2 regions of the Methylobacterium sp. PvP105 genome follow, and region 1 is predicted to be linked to the other one. Evidence: predicted binding sites of a transcription regulator. Region 1 holds the regulator's gene; the other holds the start of a gene.

Region 1 (3,252 bases):
CCCGAACAGCCATCCGCCGATCGGTCGCATGAAGAAGCCCACCGCGAAGATGCCGGCGGTCTGCAGGAGCTGGCTGGTGGAATCGCCCTTCGGGAAGAAGGCCGGCGCGAAGTAGAGCGCGAAGAACGCGTAGCAGTAGAAGTCGTACCACTCGACGAGATTGCCCGAGGACGATCCGACGATCGCCCAGATCCGGCGCTTCCGGTCCGCAGCATCATCGAGGGCACTCGGTGCGATACCGATCGTATCGTCTCGAGAGGCGGACATGGCGTCTCCGTGGATCAATCTTGATGCCGGCCGAAACCGGTCTCTTCTTCGTGCGGCGCGACGTTACAGGTGACGCGCCTGATCGCAAGACCGTGATCCGACTTAGCCGAGGACAGCGCGGGCGCGTGTCACCGGCCGCGCGTCCACAGTGCCGCGGGACGGAACGGTTCGCCCCGAGGCCCCGTTGCGGCCCGGCGTGGGCGTCGATGGCGCTCCGACCACCCCAGGAGGAGAAGCCATGAAGCGGATTCTGAGAGACACGGTCGCGGCGGCCCTCGTCGTCGCCGGAGCGGCGACGGCGTTCGCGCAGGGCGGCCCGGGCGGCGGCGGAGCCGGACCCGGCGGCGGCGGCGCCGGCGGTCCCGGTGGCGCGGCCGGTGCGGGCGCCGGTCCGGCCGGTGGCGGTGCGGGCGGCGGTGCGGGCGGCGGCATGCGGGGTGGCGCCGGCGGGGCCGAGGGCGGGGCGATGCGCGGCCCCGGCGGGGCCGAGGGTGGCCCGCGCGGCGCCGAGCCGGGCGGCGCCGCCGGTCGCGGTACCGAGGGGCCGGGCCGTCCGGGCGGCGCGGCCGAGCGCAACGGACCGGCGGACCGGGGCGGGCCGGCCGCGAATCCCGGTGCCGGCGATCGCGGGGACCGGGGCGAGCGGGGTGGGCGCGAGCCCGGCGCCGGTCCCGAGCGCGGCAACCGCGACGCGGCCGGTCCCGCGCGCGGCGATCGCGGTCCGGCCGCGGAACGGGGTGGCCGCGCCGGCGCCCGCGACCGCGGCGCCGTCCGCGGCGCTGTCGGCCGCCTCGATACCCGTCAGCGGACCGAGTTCCGCAGCTCGATCACGCGCCTGGGCGTCTCGCCGCTCCGGGACGTGGCCTTCGGTCTGGCGGTGGGCACGGCGATCCCGCGCTCGATCACCCTCCACCGGCTGCCGCCGGCGATCATCGAGCTGGTGCCGGAATACGAAGGTTACGACTTCATCCTCGTGCGGGACGATATCGTGATCATCGATCCCGACACCTACGAGATCGTGGACGTGATCCCGGCCTGAGCGGGCGGTCACAGGAAGATCGGTGCGCCGGGCGGATCCTCTGCCCGGTGCCCTCTACCGCCCGCCGTCCAGGAGCTTCGACACCACGCGCGCCGTGTAGTCGACCATCGGCACGATCCGCGCGTAGTTGAGCCGGGTCGGACCGATCACGCCGACGACGCCGACGATCTTCTGCGAACCGTCGCGGAACGGCGCCGCGATCAGCGAGGAGCCCGACAGCGAGAACAGCTTGTTCTCCGAGCCGATGAAGATCCGCACGCCCTCGCCGCCCTCGGCGCGGGACAGGAGATCGATCACGTCCTTCTGGGTCTCCAGATCGTTGAACAGCAGGCGGATGCGCTCGAGGTCCTCGACCGCGCGCAGGTCGTCGAGCAGGTTGGCCTGCCCGCGCACGATCAGCTGGCGCGCCTCCGACGGGCCGACCGGCGTGGCGAGCCCGGCATCGACGAGGCGCTCGGTGATCGCGTCGAGCTCCCGCTTCATCGCCTTGCGACCGGCCTCGATCTCGGCGCGGAGCGTGCCGAGCGTGCGGCCCTGCAGGCGCGCGTTCAGGAAGTTCGTCGCCTCCTGGAGCGCGCCGGCCGGCAGGCCCGGCGGCAGGTCCACGAGGCGGTTCTCCACCGAGCCGTCGTCCGAGACGAGGATGACGAGGGCCCGGGCCGGATCGAGGCGCACGAACTCGATGTGCTTCAGGTTGACGTTCGCCTTCGTGGTCAGGACGACCCCGGCGCCCCGGGAGACCCCGGACAGCATGGTCGAGGCCTCGGCCAGGGCCGAGTCGAACGTGTGGCCCGAGGCGGCGGCGCGCATCTGCGCCTCGATCCGCGCCTGCTCGTCCTGGCTGACGTCGCCGAGCTCGAGCATCGCGTCGACGAAGAAGCGCAGGCCCAATTCCGTGGGCAGGCGGCCGGCGGACGTGTGCGGGGCGAAGATCAGGCCGGAATGCTCCAGATCCGCCATGACGTTGCGGATCGAGGCCGGCGACAGCGCCATCGGGAGGATGCGCGCCAGGTTCCGGGACCCGACCGGCTCGCCGGTGGTGAGATAGCTCTCGACGATCTGCCGGAAGATCTCCCGGGCACGCTCGTTGAGGGCGGCGAGCGCCTGCATGGACTGGCCGTTCGGGAAGTTGGGACTGGGGTGTGTCACGAGGTCATCCTGTGGTCCGATCATGTCCAACCGTCCCGCGCGGATCAATCCGCACGGCGATGCTTGCCCGTGGTTGCGCGGCGGCCTAAGAGCGCGGCCCTCGACACTCTCGACAGAAGGGGCCCGCGATGCGGCCTTCCAAGCGTGCCGCCGACGAGTTGCGGCCCGTGAGCCTGGAGCGCGCGGTCTCGCGCTACGCCGAGGGCTCGTGCCTCGTAAGTTTCGGCAACACCCGGGTGCTCTGCACCGCGTCCCTGGAAGAGCGCGCGCCGCCGTGGCTGCGCGGTTCCGGCAAGGGCTGGGTCACGGCCGAGTACGCCATGCTCCCGCGTGCGACGCACGAACGCACCCGCCGCGAGGTCGGTTCCGGGAAACCGTCGGGCCGGACCCAGGAGATCCAGCGGCTGATCGGCCGGTCGCTGCGCGCCGTCACCAACCTGCCGGCCATGGGCGAGCGCCAGATCACGATCGACTGCGACGTGATCCAGGCCGACGGCGGCACACGGACGGCCGCGATCACGGGCGCCTGGGTGGCGCTGCACGATTGCTTCGCCTGGATGCGGACGCGCTCGATCATCTCCGTCGATCCGCTGCGCGACCACGTCGCCGCCGTCTCGTGCGGCCTGTACAAGGGCACGCCGGTTCTCGACCTCGACTACGCCGAGGATTCGGCGGCCGAGACCGACGCCAACTTCGTGCTCACGGGCCGGGGCGGCATCGTCGAGGTGCAGGGCACCGCCGAGATGGAGCCCTTCACGCAGGAACAGCTCCTCGAACTCCTCGGACTCGCCCGCGCC
Region 2 (3,252 bases), 2.7 Mb from region 1:
GATCGTGCCGAGCGTCTTGCGCGACGTGGCGTTCATGTAGTCGATCTTGAAGTTGTCCTTCAGGTCGGCCGTCATGACGGCCACCGGTACGTTGTCGATCATCGTCAGGAGCCGATTGATCTCCTTCTTCTTCGCGGAGATGTCCGCGGCGAACTTTACGACCTTGATCGGCTTGCCCCGCGCGTCGAGGACGGGATTGTACGTCGCCTCGAGCCAGACCGAGTCGCCCTCCTTGTCGAGGCGCAGGAACTCGCCCGTGACGTACTGACCGTCCTTGAGCTTGTCCCAGAACGCGGCGTACTCCGCGGTCTCGGCATAGCTCTTGTCCACGAAGATGCGGTGATGCCGGCTCTGGACGTCGCTGAGGCTGTACTTCATCAGCCGCAGGAAGTTCTGGTTCGCGTGGAGGACGGTCCCGTCCATCGAGAATTCGATGATCGCGAGTGAGCGGTCCAGGGCGTCGATCTTGGCCTGGGCCTCGTTGAAGACAGTACGATTGAACATGGTCCCGCTCGCGTTCCCCCGCGCCGGGTCTAGCGCCGCATCGTTAATGAATTGCTTATTTCGGAATTCGTTCAGGTTAAGCGCGGGCGAAGATCGAACGAATGCTTGCGACGCCGTGTCCGCTCTGTGCTCGTGTCCGGACCGGCGCCGCCCTCGGCGGCTGAGATGCGATGTGGTGTTTCCAATGCTATAATTTTTCGGTCAATATTAGAACCAGCCCCGCATGCGGAAGTATATGATCGGCGCGACCGCGCTCAAGAGGATCAGGCCGAGCGCGTAGGGATATCCGAGAGCCCAATCCAGCTCGGGCATGTGCTTGAAGTTCATGCCGTAGATCGACGCGATCAGCGTCGGCGGGACGCCGACCACCGAGACTACGGTGAGGACCCGGAAGACGTTGTTCTGCTCGATCGTGATGAGGCCGAGGGCGGCGTCGAGCAGGAACTGGACGTTCTCGGCGAGCCGCGTCTCGAACTCGTCGAGGGACTCGATGTCCCGCTTGATCGTCTCGAAGCGGGAATCCTCCGGCAGGCCGAGGCCGTCGCAGGCCGCGGCGACGAACGGGATGATCCGTTCGAGGCCGAGCAGGCTCGACCGGATCTTTCCCAGAACCTTCCCGCGGTTGCTGATGCCGCGCAGAATCCGGCGCAGGGCGAGATCGCGGCGCCGGGGCGGGGGGCGCTCCAGGCGCCGCCGCTCTGCGCCGCGGACGTCGAAGTCGAAGATGCGGGTGGAGAGCGTGTCGAGCTCGGATCCCATGTCTTCCAGGGCGTCGGCGAGGCTGTCGACCAGCTCTTCCAGGACGACGAGGAAGATCTCGCTGGGTGTCGTGCTGCCGTCGCCGTCCGCGATGCGCTTCGCGGAGGTCTCGAAGGCGCGCAGCTCGTGGAAGCGGATCGTGACGAGGTGATCCTTGGTCAGCAGGAAGCCCAGCGGCTTCAGCTGCGACGCGCTCTGCTCGAAGGTGATCATCGGCGTCGAGAGCGAGAGCCCGCCCTTCACCCGGCGCAGGCGGCTCGACGTCTCCACTTCCGAGAGCGCCGCCCGGGACGGCACGCGCAGACCGGTCGCGGCCTCGACCGCCGCGGCCTCTTCCGGCGTGGGATCGTTCAGGTCGAGCCACACGGTGTCGCGCGCGACCGGCCTGCCGGGTTGCAGCGCCACCGGGCCTTCGGGTCCGTGCAGGCTCAGCATGAGAGCGCGTTATCCATGAGGGGGAAAGGAGCCGCCGGCGCGTCATCGCACCGTCGCGCGGGGGTGCGACAGCCTTGACTCGGAACCCGCCCGCGCCTATCTCGCGGCCGTCTTTGGCACTCGCCGAGACAGAGTGCTAACAGTCGAGTTCGCGAGCGGTCCCGCCGGCCGCATCAACGCCAACTCCAGACCTGAAGCAAGAGGGCAGCTCATGAAGTTCCGTCCGCTGCACGACCGCGTGGTCGTCCGTCGCATCGAGAGCGAAGAGAAGACCAAGGGCGGCATCATCATCCCGGACACCGCCAAGGAGAAGCCGCAGGAGGGCGAAGTCGTCGCCGTCGGCCCCGGCGCCCGCGACGAGCAGGGCCGCGTCAACGCGCTCGACGTGAAGGCCGGCGACCGCGTCCTGTTCGGCAAGTGGTCCGGCACCGAGGTCAAGATCGACGGTCAGGACCTCCTGATCATGAAGGAATCCGACATCATGGGAGTCGTCGCCCTCTGATCGGATCACCCGTCATCGCCCTTTGAGGCCGTCCCGGCCTTGGGGTTCAACCAGTAGCTAAGAGGCACACAATGGCAGCGAAAGACGTTCGTTTCTCCGCCGACGCCCGCGATAAGATGCTGCGCGGCGTCGACATCCTCGCGGATGCGGTGAAGGTGACGCTGGGCCCGAAGGGCCGCAACGTCGTGATCGAGAAGAGCTTCGGCGCCCCGCGCATCACCAAGGACGGTGTGACGGTCGCCAAGGAGATCGAGCTCGCCGACAAGTTCGAGAACATGGGCGCCCAGATGGTGCGCGAAGTGGCCTCGAAGACCAACGACATCGCGGGTGACGGCACCACCACCGCGACCGTGCTGGCCCAGGCCATCGTCCGCGAGGGCGCCAAGTACGTCGCCGCCGGCATCAACCCGATGGACCTGAAGCGCGGCATCGACCTCGCCACCCAGGCCGCCGTCAAGGACATCATCGCGCGCGCCAAGAAGGTCTCGACCTCCGACGAGGTCGCCCAGGTCGGCACGATCTCCGCCAACGGCGACAAGGAGATCGGCGAGATGATCGCCCACGCCATGCAGAAGGTGGGCAACGAGGGCGTGATCACGGTCGAGGAGGCCAAGACGGCCGAGACCGAGCTCGACGTCGTCGAGGGCATGCAGTTCGACCGCGGCTACCTCTCCCCGTACTTCATCACGAACGCGGAGAAGATGGTCGCCGAGCTCGAGGACCCCTACATCCTCATCCACGAGAAGAAGCTCTCCTCGCTCCAGGCCATGCTGCCGGTGCTCGAGGCCGTTGTTCAGACCGGCAAGCCGCTCCTGATCATTGCCGAGGACATCGAGGGCGAGGCGCTCGCCACGCTCGTCGTCAACAAGCTCCGCGGCGGCCTCAAGGTCGCGGCCGTCAAGGCGCCGGGCTTCGGTGATCGCCGCAAGGCGATGCTCGAGGACATCGCGATCCTGACCAAGGGCCAGATGATCGCCGAGGATCTCGGCATCAAGCTCGAGAACGTGACGCTCCCCATGCTCGGCCGCGCCAAGCGCGTGCGTATCGAGAAG

What was found. The regulator HrcA, encoded in region 1, represses chaperone genes, less so after heat shock. The targets are predictions, from matches to a motif close to GTTAGCACTCNCNNNNNGNGAGTGCTAAC.
Region 2: groES (co-chaperone GroES) is a predicted target of HrcA. The motif match lies at 1,811-1,839, and genes of this name have one in related genera.

Annotation. Positions count from the first base shown of each region.
Region 1 covers NZ_JAGIPA010000001.1:4,100,569-4,103,820, reverse strand. Annotated here, with positions in the region: gene J3A75_RS20210 (MFS family transporter) at 1-267, opposite strand, end outside; gene J3A75_RS20205 (DUF1236 domain-containing protein) at 506-1,306, shown strand; gene hrcA (heat-inducible transcriptional repressor HrcA) at 1,361-2,416, opposite strand; gene rph (ribonuclease PH) at 2,584-3,252, shown strand, end outside.
Region 2 covers NZ_JAGIPA010000001.1:1,383,499-1,386,750, reverse strand. Annotated here, with positions in the region: gene J3A75_RS06615 (methyl-accepting chemotaxis protein) at 1-504, opposite strand, end outside; gene J3A75_RS06610 (CorA family divalent cation transporter) at 712-1,698, opposite strand; gene groES (co-chaperone GroES) at 1,910-2,200, shown strand; gene groL (chaperonin GroEL) at 2,272-3,252, shown strand, end outside.